DNA from 4 places in the Serinibacter arcticus genome. Region 1 is predicted to be linked to each of the others. Evidence: riboswitches for the same ligand, from Rfam matches in the RefSeq annotation. Region 1 holds a riboswitch; each other region holds the start of a gene.
The links. A riboswitch is a leader RNA that binds a small molecule or an ion and turns the genes downstream of it on or off. The one in region 1 is predicted to bind S-adenosylmethionine.
Positions count from the first base shown of each region.

Region 2: another riboswitch for S-adenosylmethionine. It lies ahead of C8046_RS00490 (LLM class flavin-dependent oxidoreductase); the one in region 1 lies ahead of C8046_RS11940 (hypothetical protein).
Region 3: another riboswitch for S-adenosylmethionine. It lies ahead of C8046_RS12990 (methylenetetrahydrofolate reductase); the one in region 1 lies ahead of C8046_RS11940 (hypothetical protein).
Region 4: another riboswitch for S-adenosylmethionine. It lies ahead of C8046_RS14135 (rhodanese-like domain-containing protein); the one in region 1 lies ahead of C8046_RS11940 (hypothetical protein).

Region 1 covers NZ_PYHR01000002.1:2,654,961-2,658,249, forward strand. Annotated here, with positions in the region: gene C8046_RS11935 (hypothetical protein) at 195-968, shown strand; gene C8046_RS11940 (hypothetical protein) at 990-1,952, opposite strand; SAM riboswitch class IV at 1,994-2,108, opposite strand; gene C8046_RS11945 (alpha-amylase family glycosyl hydrolase) at 2,230-3,289, opposite strand, start outside.
Region 2 covers NZ_PYHR01000002.1:90,181-93,469, forward strand. Annotated here, with positions in the region: gene proB (glutamate 5-kinase) at 1-382, shown strand, start outside; gene C8046_RS00485 (flavin reductase family protein) at 403-948, opposite strand; SAM riboswitch class IV at 1,112-1,225, shown strand; gene C8046_RS00490 (LLM class flavin-dependent oxidoreductase) at 1,587-2,537, shown strand; gene C8046_RS00495 (glutamate-5-semialdehyde dehydrogenase) at 2,555-3,289, shown strand, end outside.
Region 3 covers NZ_PYHR01000002.1:2,897,683-2,900,971, reverse strand. Annotated here, with positions in the region: gene metE (5-methyltetrahydropteroyltriglutamate--homocysteine S-methyltransferase) at 1-701, opposite strand, end outside; gene C8046_RS12990 (methylenetetrahydrofolate reductase) at 924-1,937, opposite strand; SAM riboswitch class I at 1,987-2,087, opposite strand; gene C8046_RS12985 (fasciclin domain-containing protein) at 2,300-3,013, opposite strand.
Region 4 covers NZ_PYHR01000002.1:3,152,914-3,156,202, forward strand. Annotated here, with positions in the region: gene lpdA (dihydrolipoyl dehydrogenase) at 1-589, opposite strand, end outside; gene C8046_RS14130 (hypothetical protein) at 674-1,180, opposite strand; SAM riboswitch class I at 1,312-1,403, shown strand; gene C8046_RS14135 (rhodanese-like domain-containing protein) at 1,461-1,889, shown strand; gene C8046_RS14140 (O-succinylhomoserine sulfhydrylase) at 1,886-3,115, shown strand; gene C8046_RS14145 (helix-turn-helix transcriptional regulator) at 3,145-3,289, opposite strand, start outside.

The DNA.
Region 1 (3,289 bases):
TCGACGGGCACACCCCTCGCCCCCGACGCGCGGCAGACTAGGCGGCGGCGAAGGACCGCGAGCGCGGAAGGGGGCGGGGTGAGCCGGACGTTCGGCACGTTCGTACCGCCGGGGAGGAGCCCGAGGCCCTCGTCGGCGCGCACCTGGACCGGCCGCTCGCCCGGACCCTCCACTTCGACGCGCTCACGCGCCCGGTGACGCAGGAGCACGTGGACGCGTTGCGCCGTCGGTCCCCGGTGCCGACCGGGAGATCCGCGACCCTGTGGCGCCGCGCCTGGCGCAAGCCCTGGCAGACGGGGGTCCTCGCCGGGGTGACGGGCGCCGTCGTCACCGCCGCGGTGCTCGCCGTCGCGACCTTCCCCGACGTCCGGCCGGCGCTCGCGGCCGCGGCGGTCGTCGCGCCGGCGTTCATCCTGCTCGGGGTCGTCGCGGCGGTCGTCACCGCCCGGCGGCAGCGACGCCGGTGGACGCCGTCGGACCGGCTCGCCGAGTTCGCGGCGGTGAACGGGCTGCAGCCCGAGCCCGACCCGCACGCGAGCCTGCTCCCGCCCGCCGTCACCGCCCCGCCCGCAGCAGCCACCGAGGCCCGGCCCGCGCCCAGGGACGTGCGCCACGTCCTCGTCGTCCGCGGGATCGTCCAGGGCCGGGCCTTCGTGATCGGCACGAGGACGTCGAGGTCGGGCGCGCCCGGGGCGGACGCGGTCCAGCACCTGCGCTGGGCGGCGATCACGAGGGACCCGACCCTCGAGCTGCCGGAGCAGGGGTGGGACACCTTCGTGGCCGGCTGCCGGGAGCTGCTCGGCGAGGGGGAGCTGCTGGTCGACCACGGCGATCGGTGGATCACCGTCGGGCTCGACGACGACGACGCGCGCTCGCTGCGCCGCGTGCGGTCGCTGGTCGTGGCGATCGACCTGCTCCTCGGGCTCGAGGACGCGATCGAACCGACGGACGCGCCGGTCGCGGAGTGACGCCGCCTCACGCCGGACGCCTCACGCCAGACCCTCGTCGTCGAGCTCGAACCGCACCTGACCGACCACCGTCCGGGCGTCGACCTCCAGCGGCATCCCGTCCGGCACGAGGCGCCGCGCCAGCGCGACGACGGCGTGCGCCGACGTCTCGATCGACGTCGGGTACCGCTCGGCCCACGTCGACCACACGACGACCTCCTCGGGCTCGCGGCCCGCGGTCGTGTCGACGTCGACGAGCTCGCCGTCGCGCACCGTGCGCACGAGGGCGGGCGCCCAGGGCACGGCGGTCCGCTCGCCGTCGTGACCGAGGGCCATCAGCGGCAGCAAGGTCTCGCGAGATACCGCATCGACCCCCGGCCTGAGCCGCCGACCAAACCCTGGCCTCGGCCGGGTCACCCACTCCGGGAGGAGGTCCCACGCCGTCCGGCACCGCAGACACGCCTCGGAGTAGGCGTACGGCATGAAGGAGCGCGGGGGGAGCTGCACGTGGGCCACCCGCCAGCACAGGTCGCACACCACCGCCGGGACGAGCCGGCACCCCACGAGCTGCCCGGGCGGTCGGCCGTGCGCGAGGCCGTGCGTGAGGCAGCCGCCGGTGCCGGAGGTCAGCCCGATCACGCGGACGCACGGGCCCGGCTCGGGGTCGCGACGTCGCACGATCCCGACGTCGACGTCCCGGCGCGCCACGTAGCGGAAGCCGACGCCGGGCTCGTGGTCGAGCACGACGTCCTTCGCCCGCAGCCAGTCGAGCCAGTGCCGGACCTCGGCCGTGTCGCGCAGGGGAGCCTCGCCGTCGAGCAACCGCGTGGCGGCGAGCACGAGCCCCCACTCGGGCGCTTCCAGCATCGGCATCTCGAAGGCCCAGGGCACGCGGTCCCAGTCGTGACCGAGGGTGGCGAGGACCGCGTGGGGCAGCACCACCTCGAGGCTCGCGTTGTCGGGGTGGTCGGCGTGGGCCATGGCGATCCGGGGACGACGAGACATGGAGGAGGCTCCTCAGGCTGACGCCGTCGATCACGACGGCGGGACGCGTCTTCCCGCCGCGGGCTGCGGCGGGCGGGTCTTCCTCCGGGAGCACCGTGTCGCGTGACGCGGTTGCTGGCCAGCAAGCCGGAGGGCTTGTCGCTGGGCCTCGTGACCGGGATCGAGTCTGCCACGACGGCGACGACGCCGCCCCCGGCGAGTCCGTGGACCCACCGGGGGCGGCGTCGTTCGTGCGGGTGGTGCGGGTCGTTCAGGTGGTGCTGAGGCTCAGCCCCGCTCAGCCGATGTCGGAGAACCCGGCGTCGTCGTAGCGGTGCAGGAACGCGGCCATCGCGTCACGGTTGATGGGCGCGACGGGCTGGTAGATCGCCGTCCCGTCGTTGCCCTGCCAGCCGGTGGCGATCTCCTCGTGCACGAGCCAGGTGATCTCCTTGTAGAACTGCGTCTGCGGAGTCACGTCCGTGAACGGGGAGGTCGCCGGGGCGGCGAACTCGGGCTCCTCGGCCATCCGGTAGAGGAAGGCCGCCATGGCATCACGCCCGATGGGCTCGAGGGGGCGGAACGAGGCCGTCCCGTCGCCGTTGTCCCACCCGGTGGAGATGCCCTTCTCCGACAGCCATGAGATCTCCTCGTAGAACTGGTCGGAGGGGGCGACGTCGCTGAACGGCGAGACCTCGGGGGCCGTCCACTCCGGCGAACCGGCCTGGCGGTAGAGGAACGCTGCCATGGCGTCACGGGCGATCGGGGTGAGCGGACGGAACTCGCGGGTGCCGTCGGCGTTCTCCCACCCCGTCGAGATGCCGTTCGTGAAGAGCCACTGGATGTCGTCGAAGAACATCGTCCCCTTCGGCACGTCGACGAACGCCGGCAGCGCCTCGCTGATGAGCGCGGTGCCGAACACGGCGGGAGCGCTGATCGTGAGGCTGGCGCCGCCCGCCGTCGTGACCTCGCCCGTGAGGGCGTCGGTGAAGGTGAGGTCCGCGAACTGCTCGGGGATCTCGACCGTCACCTCGCGGTCGGTCGTGCCGTTGTTGTACGCGGTCACGGCCAGGACACCCTCGTGCTCCCGGGCGAGGACGATGAGGTCCTCGTCGAGGTAGATCGGGGCGTCGATGCTGCCACGACGGAGCACGTCGTTGTCGTGCCGCATCGCGATGAGCTCCTGATAGTCCGCCAGCAGCGACTCGTCCGGGCTGCCGCCCTCGTCGGCCCACGGGTAGGTGCGACGGTTCTGCGGGTCCTCGCCGCCCGTGACGCCGACCTCGTCGCCGTAGTAGACCGCCGGGGTGCCCGGGAAGGTCATCTGGAAGAACACGGCGAGGCGCAGACGCTGCTTG
Region 2 (3,289 bases), 2.6 Mb from region 1:
CCTGTCCGGGCAGGACGTCGGCACGTGGTTCGAGGCGACGCACGCGCGCCCGCGCACCCGCCGGCTGTGGCTGGCCCACGCCGCCCACACGCGGGGGCGACTGGTGCTGGACGACGGTGCCGTCCGCGCCATCACGCACGGCAAGCGGTCGCTGCTCGCGGCCGGGGTGGTCGGGGTCGAGGGTGCCTTCGAGGCCGGGGACCCCGTGGAGCTGGCGAGCACCGACGGCGTGGTCGTGGCCCGCGGTCTCGTGGCCTACTCGAGCGAGGAGCTGCCCGAGCGGTTCGGTCTCACGTCCTCCCAGCAGCGCGAGGAGTTCGGCGACGGCCGGGACCGCGCCGTCGTGCACCGCGACGACCTGGTCGTGGTGGCCCGGCGCTGAGGCCTCGGCCCGCGCGCGGGTCAGCCGACCTGCGAGTGACCGCCCGTGCGGTGGTAGGTGCGGTCGACGTAGACCAGGCGCGGCTGCTCGACCTGGGCGTGCGGCGTCTCCTCGTGCACGTGCGTCACGTCCGCCGTCACCAGGAAGCTGGAGCCGGCGGGGATCCGCTCGGCGATCTCCACGCGGGCCCACGACGTCACCTGCGCCAGCCGCGGCTCACCGGTCGGCAGCCACTCCAGCGGCGTGTCGGTGAACCGGTCGATCCCCGGGGTGGCGAACCGGACCGAGAGGTCGGCCTGGTCGTGGGCGAGGAAGCTCACGACGGCGGAGTGCGCCTCGCGCAGGGCCGGCCAGGAGGAGGACACCCCGGTGATCGAGAAGGCGAGCACCGCCGGCGAGGCCGAGACCGAGATCACGGAGGTCGCCGTGAAGCCGACCGGGGCGCCGTCGGGACCGACCAGCGTGACGATCGCGACGCCCGCCGGGTGGTGGCGGAACAGGTCCTTGAACGCCCGCGGGGACGGGACGGCGGCGGCGTCGAGGGAGGTGGGGTGCGGTGCGGTCACGCTCCGAACCTACGTCCGTCACCGGCCGAGCGTCGGGGTGCGTCCCGTCCGTCCATCATGCGGACCGCGTCGAACGGATGCGGGTGACCGCTCACATCGCGTCAGCACCGCGTCGACGATTGAGTTGACACATCAACCAATGTGGTCGTAGCGTCGTGTCCACGGTCTTGAGTACCAGCGCGTAAGCCCCGGCTTGCTGGTCGGCAACCCTCCTCCTGCGGTGGGGTGCCCCGGGTGACGACCAGGCCCTGGCTACCTGCCAGGGCAAGCGCTCGTCCGCACCACGCGGAGATACGAGGAACAGAACACGATGGTCACGGAACGGCAGATGAAGTCCCTGCGACGCTCCACCACGTCCCTCATGTGTTGCACGCCGTCGGCGTGCACGTGTATGCGCTGACGGCGGCCGGACGAACTCCCCGCGGGCTCCCCGCCCGCTGAGCTCAGCCGCTGGTGAGAACCACCAGTCTCCTGCCGTCGTGCCCCGGCTCCTGCTGCCCCGCAGCGGAGCGATCCCGCCCGCACGCCCGACCCACCGCCCTGCCCCAGCCCCGTGCTGCCGGTCGCGGAGCGGGTCGCGAGCCCGGACGGTCCCCATACACGCATGAACCCTGCCCTGCAGGGAAAGGACCCCTCACATGTCTCAGCAGCACCCCTCCTCGTCCCCCGCCCGCACCGGTCTGACGCTCGGTCTCGACCTCACGACGCTCGGCGCGAAGGCCTCGTCCTTCCGCCGCCCGGGCGCCGGTGGCAACGAGCGCGTCTCGCTGTCCGACGTCGCCGAGCACGTCGCGCTGGCGGCCGCCGCCGGCGTCGACCTCATCACCTTCGGCGAGTCCTTCCGGCTCGACACGACCGCCCGCGCCGACGCCTGGCTCGACCCGGCCGTCATCGCCTCCCGCCTGGCCGCCAGCGGCGCGCTCACCGGTGGCCCGACGGTCGTGCCGGCCCTGCCGGCCGGTTTCCTCGACCCGGTCCGCCTGGCCCGCGCCGTCGCCGGCATCCACGCCCGCTCGGGCGGTCGCGCCGGCTGGCAGCTGCCCATCAGCGCCACCGCGGGCGGCGTGCACGCCGAGGTCCGCCGCGTCTGGGAGGCGACGCCGGACGCGCAGACCGGCGGTCACAGCCCGCTCGTGGTGACGGCGCCGCAGGAGGCGACGACCGCCGTCGTCGCCGGCCGGTTCTCCGACGTCGTCCGCCTGCAGGTCTCCGACCTCGCCGAGGCGAAGCGCCGCCGGACGGCCATCCGCACCGCCGCCGAGCAGGCGGGCCGCAACCCCGACGACGTGCGCGTGCTCGTCGACGCGGTCACGGTCATCGGCCAGGACGCGGCCAGCGCACTGTTCCGTGCCGACCTGCTGCGCGACCTCGGGACGCACACCGACCACGACGAGCTCACCGTGGCCGGCACGGCGCGCGGCGTCGCGGACGTCTTCGAGGACTGGTACACCCAGGGCGCCGTCGACGGCTTCGTCGTCCTCCCCGGGTCGCTGCCGGCGGACGTCCAGGCGCTCGCCCACGAGCTCGCCCCGGCCCTCGCCGAGCGCGGTCTGCTCGCGGGCGTCGCCGCCTCCGCCGTCGTGCGCTGAGGCCTACCCTGGTGGGCATGGCTCTCGAGACCCCCACCATCCCCGTCGTCGGAGGCGGCCCCGCGGGGCCGCCTCCGACCACGAGCGAGCAGGACGTCACCGCCGGGGTGCACGCGGCCGCGCGTCGCGCCAAGGTCGCCTCCCGCGTGCTGGCCCGCTCGACGCGCGCCACGAAGGACGCCGCCCTGCACGCCATGGCCGACGCGCTCGTCGCGCGCGCGGACGAGGTCGTGGCGGCCAACTCCGTCGACGTCGATCGGGAGCGCGCCCGCGGCATGAGCGAGGGGCTGCTCGACCGCCTCACGCTGACGCCCGAGCGCCTGGGGGGCATCGCGGAGGCGCTCCGCGAGGTCGCCGGCCTGCCGGACCCGGTCGGCGAGGTGGTGCGCGGCTCGACCCTGCCCAACGGCCTGCGGGTGCGGCAGACGCGGGTGCCGCTCGGCGTCGTCGGCGTCATCTACGAGGCTCGCCCCAACGTGACGGTCGACGTCGTGGGGCTCGGGCTGAAGTCCGGCAACGCCGTCGTGCTGCGTGGTGGCTCGGCCGCCGCCGCGTCCAACACCGCGATCGTGGCCGTGCTGCAGGACGCCCTGGAGCAGCAGGGGCTGCCGCGCGAGGCCGTCGGGAGCATCGACGAGTTCGGGCGGCCCGGGGGAGTGGCGCTGATGCGCGCCCGCGGGCTCGTGGACGTCGTCGTCCCGCGTGGCGGGGCCGACCTCATCGCCACCGTGGTGCGCGAGTCCACCGTCCCG
Region 3 (3,289 bases), 240 kb from region 1:
GGCGTCGCCCAGGTGTCGCTGGTCAGCGCGGGCTCGTCGAGCTGCACCCACGAGGCGCCGGCGGAGCGCAGGTCGGCGAGCAGCGCGGCGTAGGCGGCCACGACGTCGTCGAGCCGATCCAGGGGCGAGAAGTCCTCGGGCGAGCCGTCGGCGGCCTTGGCCAGGAGCAGCAGGGTCACGGGCCCGATGAGCACCGGGCGCCCGGTGATGCCGAGATCGGCGGCCTCGCGCACCTCCTGGACGCGACGCGAACCGGCGTAGGAGATCGCCGTCGCCGGGCCGATCTCGGGCACGAGGTAGTGGTAGTTGGAGTCGAGCCACTTCGTCATCTCGAGCGGGACGCGATCACCCTCGCCACGGGCGAGCGTGAAGTAGCCGGCGAGGTCGATCGTGCCGTCCGCGGCGCGCAGGTCCGCGAACCGCTCCGGGACGACCCCGAGCGCGACGGCGACGTCGTGCACCTGGTCGTAGTAGGAGAAGTCGAGCGGGATCGAGGAGTCCTCAACGGCGAGACCGAGGTCGCGCAGGTGCGTGAGGGTGCGGCGGCGCAGCTCGGCCGCCGCCTGCTCGAGCTCGGCCTCGGTCGTCCGGCCGGCCCAGTGGGACTCGACCGCCTTCTTCAGCTCGCGGCGGGGCCCGATGCGGGGGTAGCCGAGGATCGTGGCGGTGGGGAGCTCGTGGTGCTGGGTGGTGGCGCTCATGGCGTCTCCTTGGGGCGTTGTTGACGTCGCGGGCGACATCACGGTGTGCGGAGGGGCGACGTCGCGCGGGGCTCCGGCTTGCGACGTCGGTGTGTCGGGTGCTGCGGATGGTCACGTCGCGCGGGGCTCCGGCTTGCGACGCTTCGTACGGATCCGTGTCGGATCGGCGTGGGGCCCGACGGGGGTCGGGCGGGGCGGCGGAGGCGTGCTCCGCCGTCGGGATCAGGCCGGCATTCGCTCGGCGAGCACGTCCTCCAGGAGGGCGGTGACGCCGTCGGCCTTGTTGAACGTGTACAGGTGCAGCCCGGGGGCGCCGGCCGCGAGGACGTCGCGGACGAGCGACGTCGTCGCCTCGAGGCCGATCCGACGGCGCTCCTCCGGGTCGGTCGTGGCGTCGAGCGTGCCGAGGATCTCGGCCGGGTGGGCGATGCCGTTGAGGTCGCACAGGCGACGGATGCGGGCGGGGTCCGTCAGCGGCAGGATCCCGGGCACCAGCGGCAGCCTGATCCCGGCCGCCCGGGACGCGCCCAGCAGCTCGCGGTAGGCCGCGGCGTCGAAGAAGAGCTGGGTGATCGCGAAGTCGGCGCCGGCGTCCTGCTTGGCGCGCAGCGCGACGAGCTCGTCCTCGCGGACGCGGAACCGGCTGGCCCCGGCGACCGCGCCGTCGGTCACGCCGCCGGCGGGGTGACCGCCGTCGGGCGCGGCACCGGCACGCTCGAGGCCCGGGTAGGCGGCGACGGCGATGCTCACCGCCGTGCGGCGGCTGCGGTGGTCGGCGAGCCGGGAGATCGGGTCGAGCCCGCGGGAGCCGAAGCGCTCGGCCTCGACCTCACGGATCAGCGTCACCAGGTCGCACGCGCGGCCGACCTCGCCCGGCGCGGGCTTCCAGTCCACGACACCCTCGGGCGGGTCGCCGCGCAGCGCGAGGAAGTTGCGGACGCCGGCGTCGAGGAAGGCTCCGACGACCTCGCGGAGCTGCTCGGCCGTCCGACCCACGCACGTGAGGTGGGCGATGACCGGGACGGACGTCTCGTTGATGATGCGCTCGACGAGCGCCTGCGACGTCGACGCCGTCGAGCCCGAGGCCCCGTACGTGACGGAGAAGTAGTCGGCGACGTGGTCGGCGAGCTGGGTGACCGTGTCCCACACCTGGGTCTCGCCCTTGGGTGTGCGTGGGGGGTACAGCTCGTAGCTGATCGTCGGTCGCGGCGGACGGTACAGGTCGGAGGTCGTCATGACCGCCTCCCCCGTGCCGTGCTCCGCGGGAGTGGTGCCCGCATTGCTCTCTCCATCGGTCCTGGCGTGAGCACCCTTCCCGCGGGAGGCTTCCGTTGGGGGTTGCTGCGGCGTCGTCGAGCCAGATCTCTCGGCCGCTCTGGATGGTTCTAGGAGAGTAGCGGGGACGCGCGGGGGGCGTCCATCGTTCGGAGCGGGCGTCCGCATCGCGAGATGCGCGACCCGTTCCCGAGACAGCGCGATGCCCCGCCTCCCTGATCGGAGGCGGGGCATCGGCCCACCGGTCCCTCAACCGGCCACCCGGCACCGTGAGACACCGGGAGTCTGTCGGCCCTGCGATGGCCTAGAGGGGGAGGTGCTGATCACATCGGGGGCATGAGGACCGAGTCGATCAGGTACACCGTGGCGTTGGCGGTCTGGACGCCACCGCAGATGACGCTGGCGCCGTTCACCATGAGGTTGTCGCCCTCACCGGTGACCTCGACGGTCCCACCCTGGACGGTGGTCTGCTCGCCGACGACGGCCGTCGGGTCGAGCTGGCCGGGGACCACGTGGTAGGTCAGGATCGTGGTGAGGAGCTCGCTGTCGGTCTTGAGCGTCTCGATCGTGGCGGGGTCGACGGCCGCGAAGGCCTCGTCGACCGGCGCGAAGACCGTGAACTCGTCGCTGTTCAGCGTGCTGACCAGGTCGACGCCCGGGTTGAGCCCGCCGGAGACGGCCGCGGTCAGCGTGGTGAGGAGCGGGTTGTTGGACGCAGCGGTGGCGACCGGGTCGAGCGCCATGCCACCGACGGAGCCGGCGCCGTCCGGAACGGCCTCGGCGTAGGCGGCGCAGCCGGCGCCGACGAGGTTCGCGGCCGGGTCAGCCATGTCGTCGGTCGCGGACTCGGTCTCCGAGGGGGAGGCCGACTCGGTCTCGGTCTCCGAGGGCGACGGCGACGCCGTCTCGGACTCGGACATCGTGGGGCTGGACTCCTCGGTCATGTCCTCGTCACCCGAACCGCCACAGGCGGAGAGGGTGAGCGCGAGAGCGGCAACAGCGGCGATCGAGGTGAAGGTCTTCCGGGTGGTGAACATTGTCAAGCTCCTTCGTGACGGGTGCGGCCTGGTGGCCGGTCTCACGAGTAGTTCGACGTGGTGGGGAATACGGATGGGTCGGATCGCGAGATTTTTTCTGAGCGGGTTCTCGGGAGGGCGGAACCGTGCATCGGCGCGGGTGGTGGGCCGTGGTGATGCGGGTGCTGACGGCGGGAGACGGGTGGTGTCCTCCCCTGTACAGAGAGTGGTGTCCTCCCCTGGACACAGGGGCGGACGCCGTCCTGACGAGGGACGGCCGGCGTCGGGCCGCCGCCA
Region 4 (3,289 bases), 500 kb from region 1:
CGACGCCGAAGTTCTTCATGACGTAGGCGAACTCGACGCCGATCGCGCCGGAGCCCGCGATGATGAGCGACTTCGGGAGGTCGGGGTCGAGGATCTGCTCCTCGTAGGTGACCACGTTCTCGCTGACCTTGACGCCGGGCAGCATGCGGGTGACCGAGCCGGTGGCGATGATGAGGTTGTCGAAGGTGAGCTGCTGGCTCTCGCCGTCGTCTCCTGCGACGTCCATCGAGGTCGCGCTGGTGAGGGTGCCCCAGCCGTCGATCTCGGTGATCTTGTTCTTCTTCATCAGGAAGTGGACGCCCTTGACGATCCCGGCCGAGACCTGGCGGCTGCGGGCGTGCGTCGGGCCGTAGGACATCGTGGCGTCGCCCTCGATGCCGTACTTCGCCTTGTCGTGCGTGAGGGTGTGGGCGAGCTCCGCGTTCTTGAGGAGAGCCTTGGAGGGGATGCAGCCGACGTTCAGGCAGACACCGCCCCAGTACTTCTTCTCGACGACGGCGACGGACTTGCCGAGCTGGGCGGCGCGGATGGCGGCGACGTAGCCACCAGGGCCCGCACCGAGGACGACGACATCAAAGTGGGAAGCCATGGGGCCAGCCTAGTTCCGCGCGGGGGCGAGGGGTGGCGCGGGGGGACGTGGGCCGTGTCACCCGGGGATCGCCGTCACCCGGGGTCAGGACGGGTGCTCGCACGCGGTCCGATCGAACTCCTCGCGCGTGAGGAGGTCCCGCGGGGCCGCCAGCCCCGTGACCACCTCGCCCGGTGTCAGCCCCGCCACGATCTCGGTGTCGAGGTCGACCCGCTCGAGCTGGTCGCCCGGGCTCCACGGGAGGCTCGGCCCCAGGGCGTGCACGTAGTAGCTCTCGCCCGGCTCGAGCTCCGCCTCGACGACGACCTCGATCGGAGCGCCGTCGCTGACCAGGTCGAGGTTCGTCTCGTGCGAGATCCGGTCCCACGCGTCGGAGCCGCGCTCCCCGGGGATCAGCCGCGTGAGCACGACGTCGTCGACCTCGCCGCCGATCGTCTCGCCGTCGCACGGCGCCAGCAGCGCCAGGACCCGACCGGCGTCGTCGACCGTCAGCCCGACCACGCCGCCGGGGACCGCGGAGCATCCGCCCAGCGCGAGCGTCGCCGCCGCGACGAGGCCCGCCGTCGCCGTCGCCCTCGCGGTTCGCCCCATGGACCGAGTGTGCTCCGCACGCCCGGTCACGTCCACGACTGCCGCGCGGCCTCGCGCAACCGCGAGCCCGACCCGCTCGCCCGCTGAGACGCCCGGGCGGGCCCCGCCGCCCCCCGCGCTACCATCGATCACGACCATCCAGAGCAGCTGAGAGACCTGGCTCGACGACGCTGCAGCAACCCCCCGACTCGGGTGCGGGTGCTACCGCCAGGACCGATGGAGGAGCGAGCATGACCGATTCCCCCCTGTCCGACTGTCGCCGCCGCGGTGGTGACCCGCGATGACGACTCCGCACCCGCACGTCCACGGCTACGCCGGTGACCTCACGCCCCAGGAGGCGTGGACCGCCCTCGAGGGCGACGCCGACGCCGTCCTGGTCGACGTCCGCACCCCGCAGGAGTGGGCCCAGGTCGGCATCCCCGACCTCACCGAGCTCGACCGCGAGCCCGTCCTCGACCCGCTGCAGACGTTCCTCGGCCCGAACCCCGACTTCCTCGCGACCCTGACGGCCGCCGGCCTCGAGCCCGGGGACGGCCGCACGCTCGTCTTCCTGTGCAAGTCGGGCGTCCGCTCGATCGCGGCCGCCCAGCTCGCGACGTCCGCGGGCTTCGGGCCCGCCTACAACGTCGTCGACGGCTACGAGGGCCAGTTCGGTCCCGGCTGGGCCCCGCTCGGCCTGCCCGTCGCGGCGTACGAGGGGGACCGATGAGCGACCCGCAGCCGCGCTCCAGCCTCCCCGAGGGCCTGCGCCCCGGGACGCTCGCCGTCCGCGGTGGGCAGGAGCGCACCGGCTTCCACGAGATCTCCGAGCCGCTGTTCCTCACGCAGGGCTACTCCTACCCGCGCGCGGCCGACGCCGAGGCCGCGTTCCTGGGGGAGCTCGACCGCTTCACCTACACGCGCTACTCCAACCCGACCACGTCGGCGTTCGAGGAGCGGCTGCGCCTGATCGAGGGCGCCGAGGCGTGCTTCGCGACGGCGACCGGGATGGCCGCGGTGTTCGCGTCGATGGCGTGCCTCGTCAAGGCGGGGTCGCGCATCGTGGCCGGCCGTGCGATGTTCGGCTCGACGCTCCTCGTGCTCGACGAGCTCTTCACCGGCTGGGGCATCGAGACCGTCTACGTCGACGCGCACGACAACGCGCAGTGGGCCAAGGCCCTGGCGACGCCGGCCGACGTCGTCTTCTTCGAGACGCCGTCCAACCCGATGCAGGACATCGTCGACGTGCCCGAGGTGAGCCGGCTGGCCCACGCCGCGGGCGCCGTCGTGATCGTCGACAACGTGTTTGCGACGCCGGTGCTCCAGCGGCCGCTCGAGCTCGGGGCGGACGTCGTCGTCTACTCGGCGACCAAGCACATCGACGGTCAGGGTCGCGTCATGGGCGGGGCGGTGCTCGGTCCGCGCGACTACATCGTGGGGCCGCTGCAGACGTTCCTGCGCAACACGGGCCCCACGATGAGCCCGTTCAACGCGTGGACCCTGCTCAAGAGCATCGAGACCATGGACCTGCGCGTCCACCGGCAGTGCGAGTCGGCGCTCGCCGTCGCGCGCTGGCTCGAGGACCGCTCGGAGGTCACCCAGGTGCGCTACCCGTACCTCGAGTCGCACCCGCAGCACGAGCTGGTCAAGCTGCAGCAGAGCGCCGGCGGCACGGTCGTCGCGTTCACGCTGGACGGCCCCGCGGACGATCCGGAGGGCGGCAAGCACCGCTCCTTCGCCTTCCTCGACGCGCTGCGCCTGATCGACATCTCCAACAACCTCGGTGACGCCAAGTCGCTCGTCACGCACCCCGCGACGACGACCCACATGAAGACCGGTTTCTCCGGCCGACAGCGCGTCGGGATCTCCGAGACGACGATCCGGCTGTCGATCGGTCTCGAGGACCCGCGCGATCTGCTCGACGACCTCGAGCGGGGGCTCGCCGCCGGGTGGTGAGGCTCGCCGCCGGGTGGTGAGCGCGTGCGTCAGCGCGGGAGCAGCCCGCGCCGTCGCGCGATCGCGACGGCGTCGACCCGGTTGGCGGCGTTCAGCTTCGCGATGATGTGCGAGACGTGCACGCTCGCCGTCTTCGTCGTGATGTAGAGCCGCCGACCGACGTCGCCGTTCGAG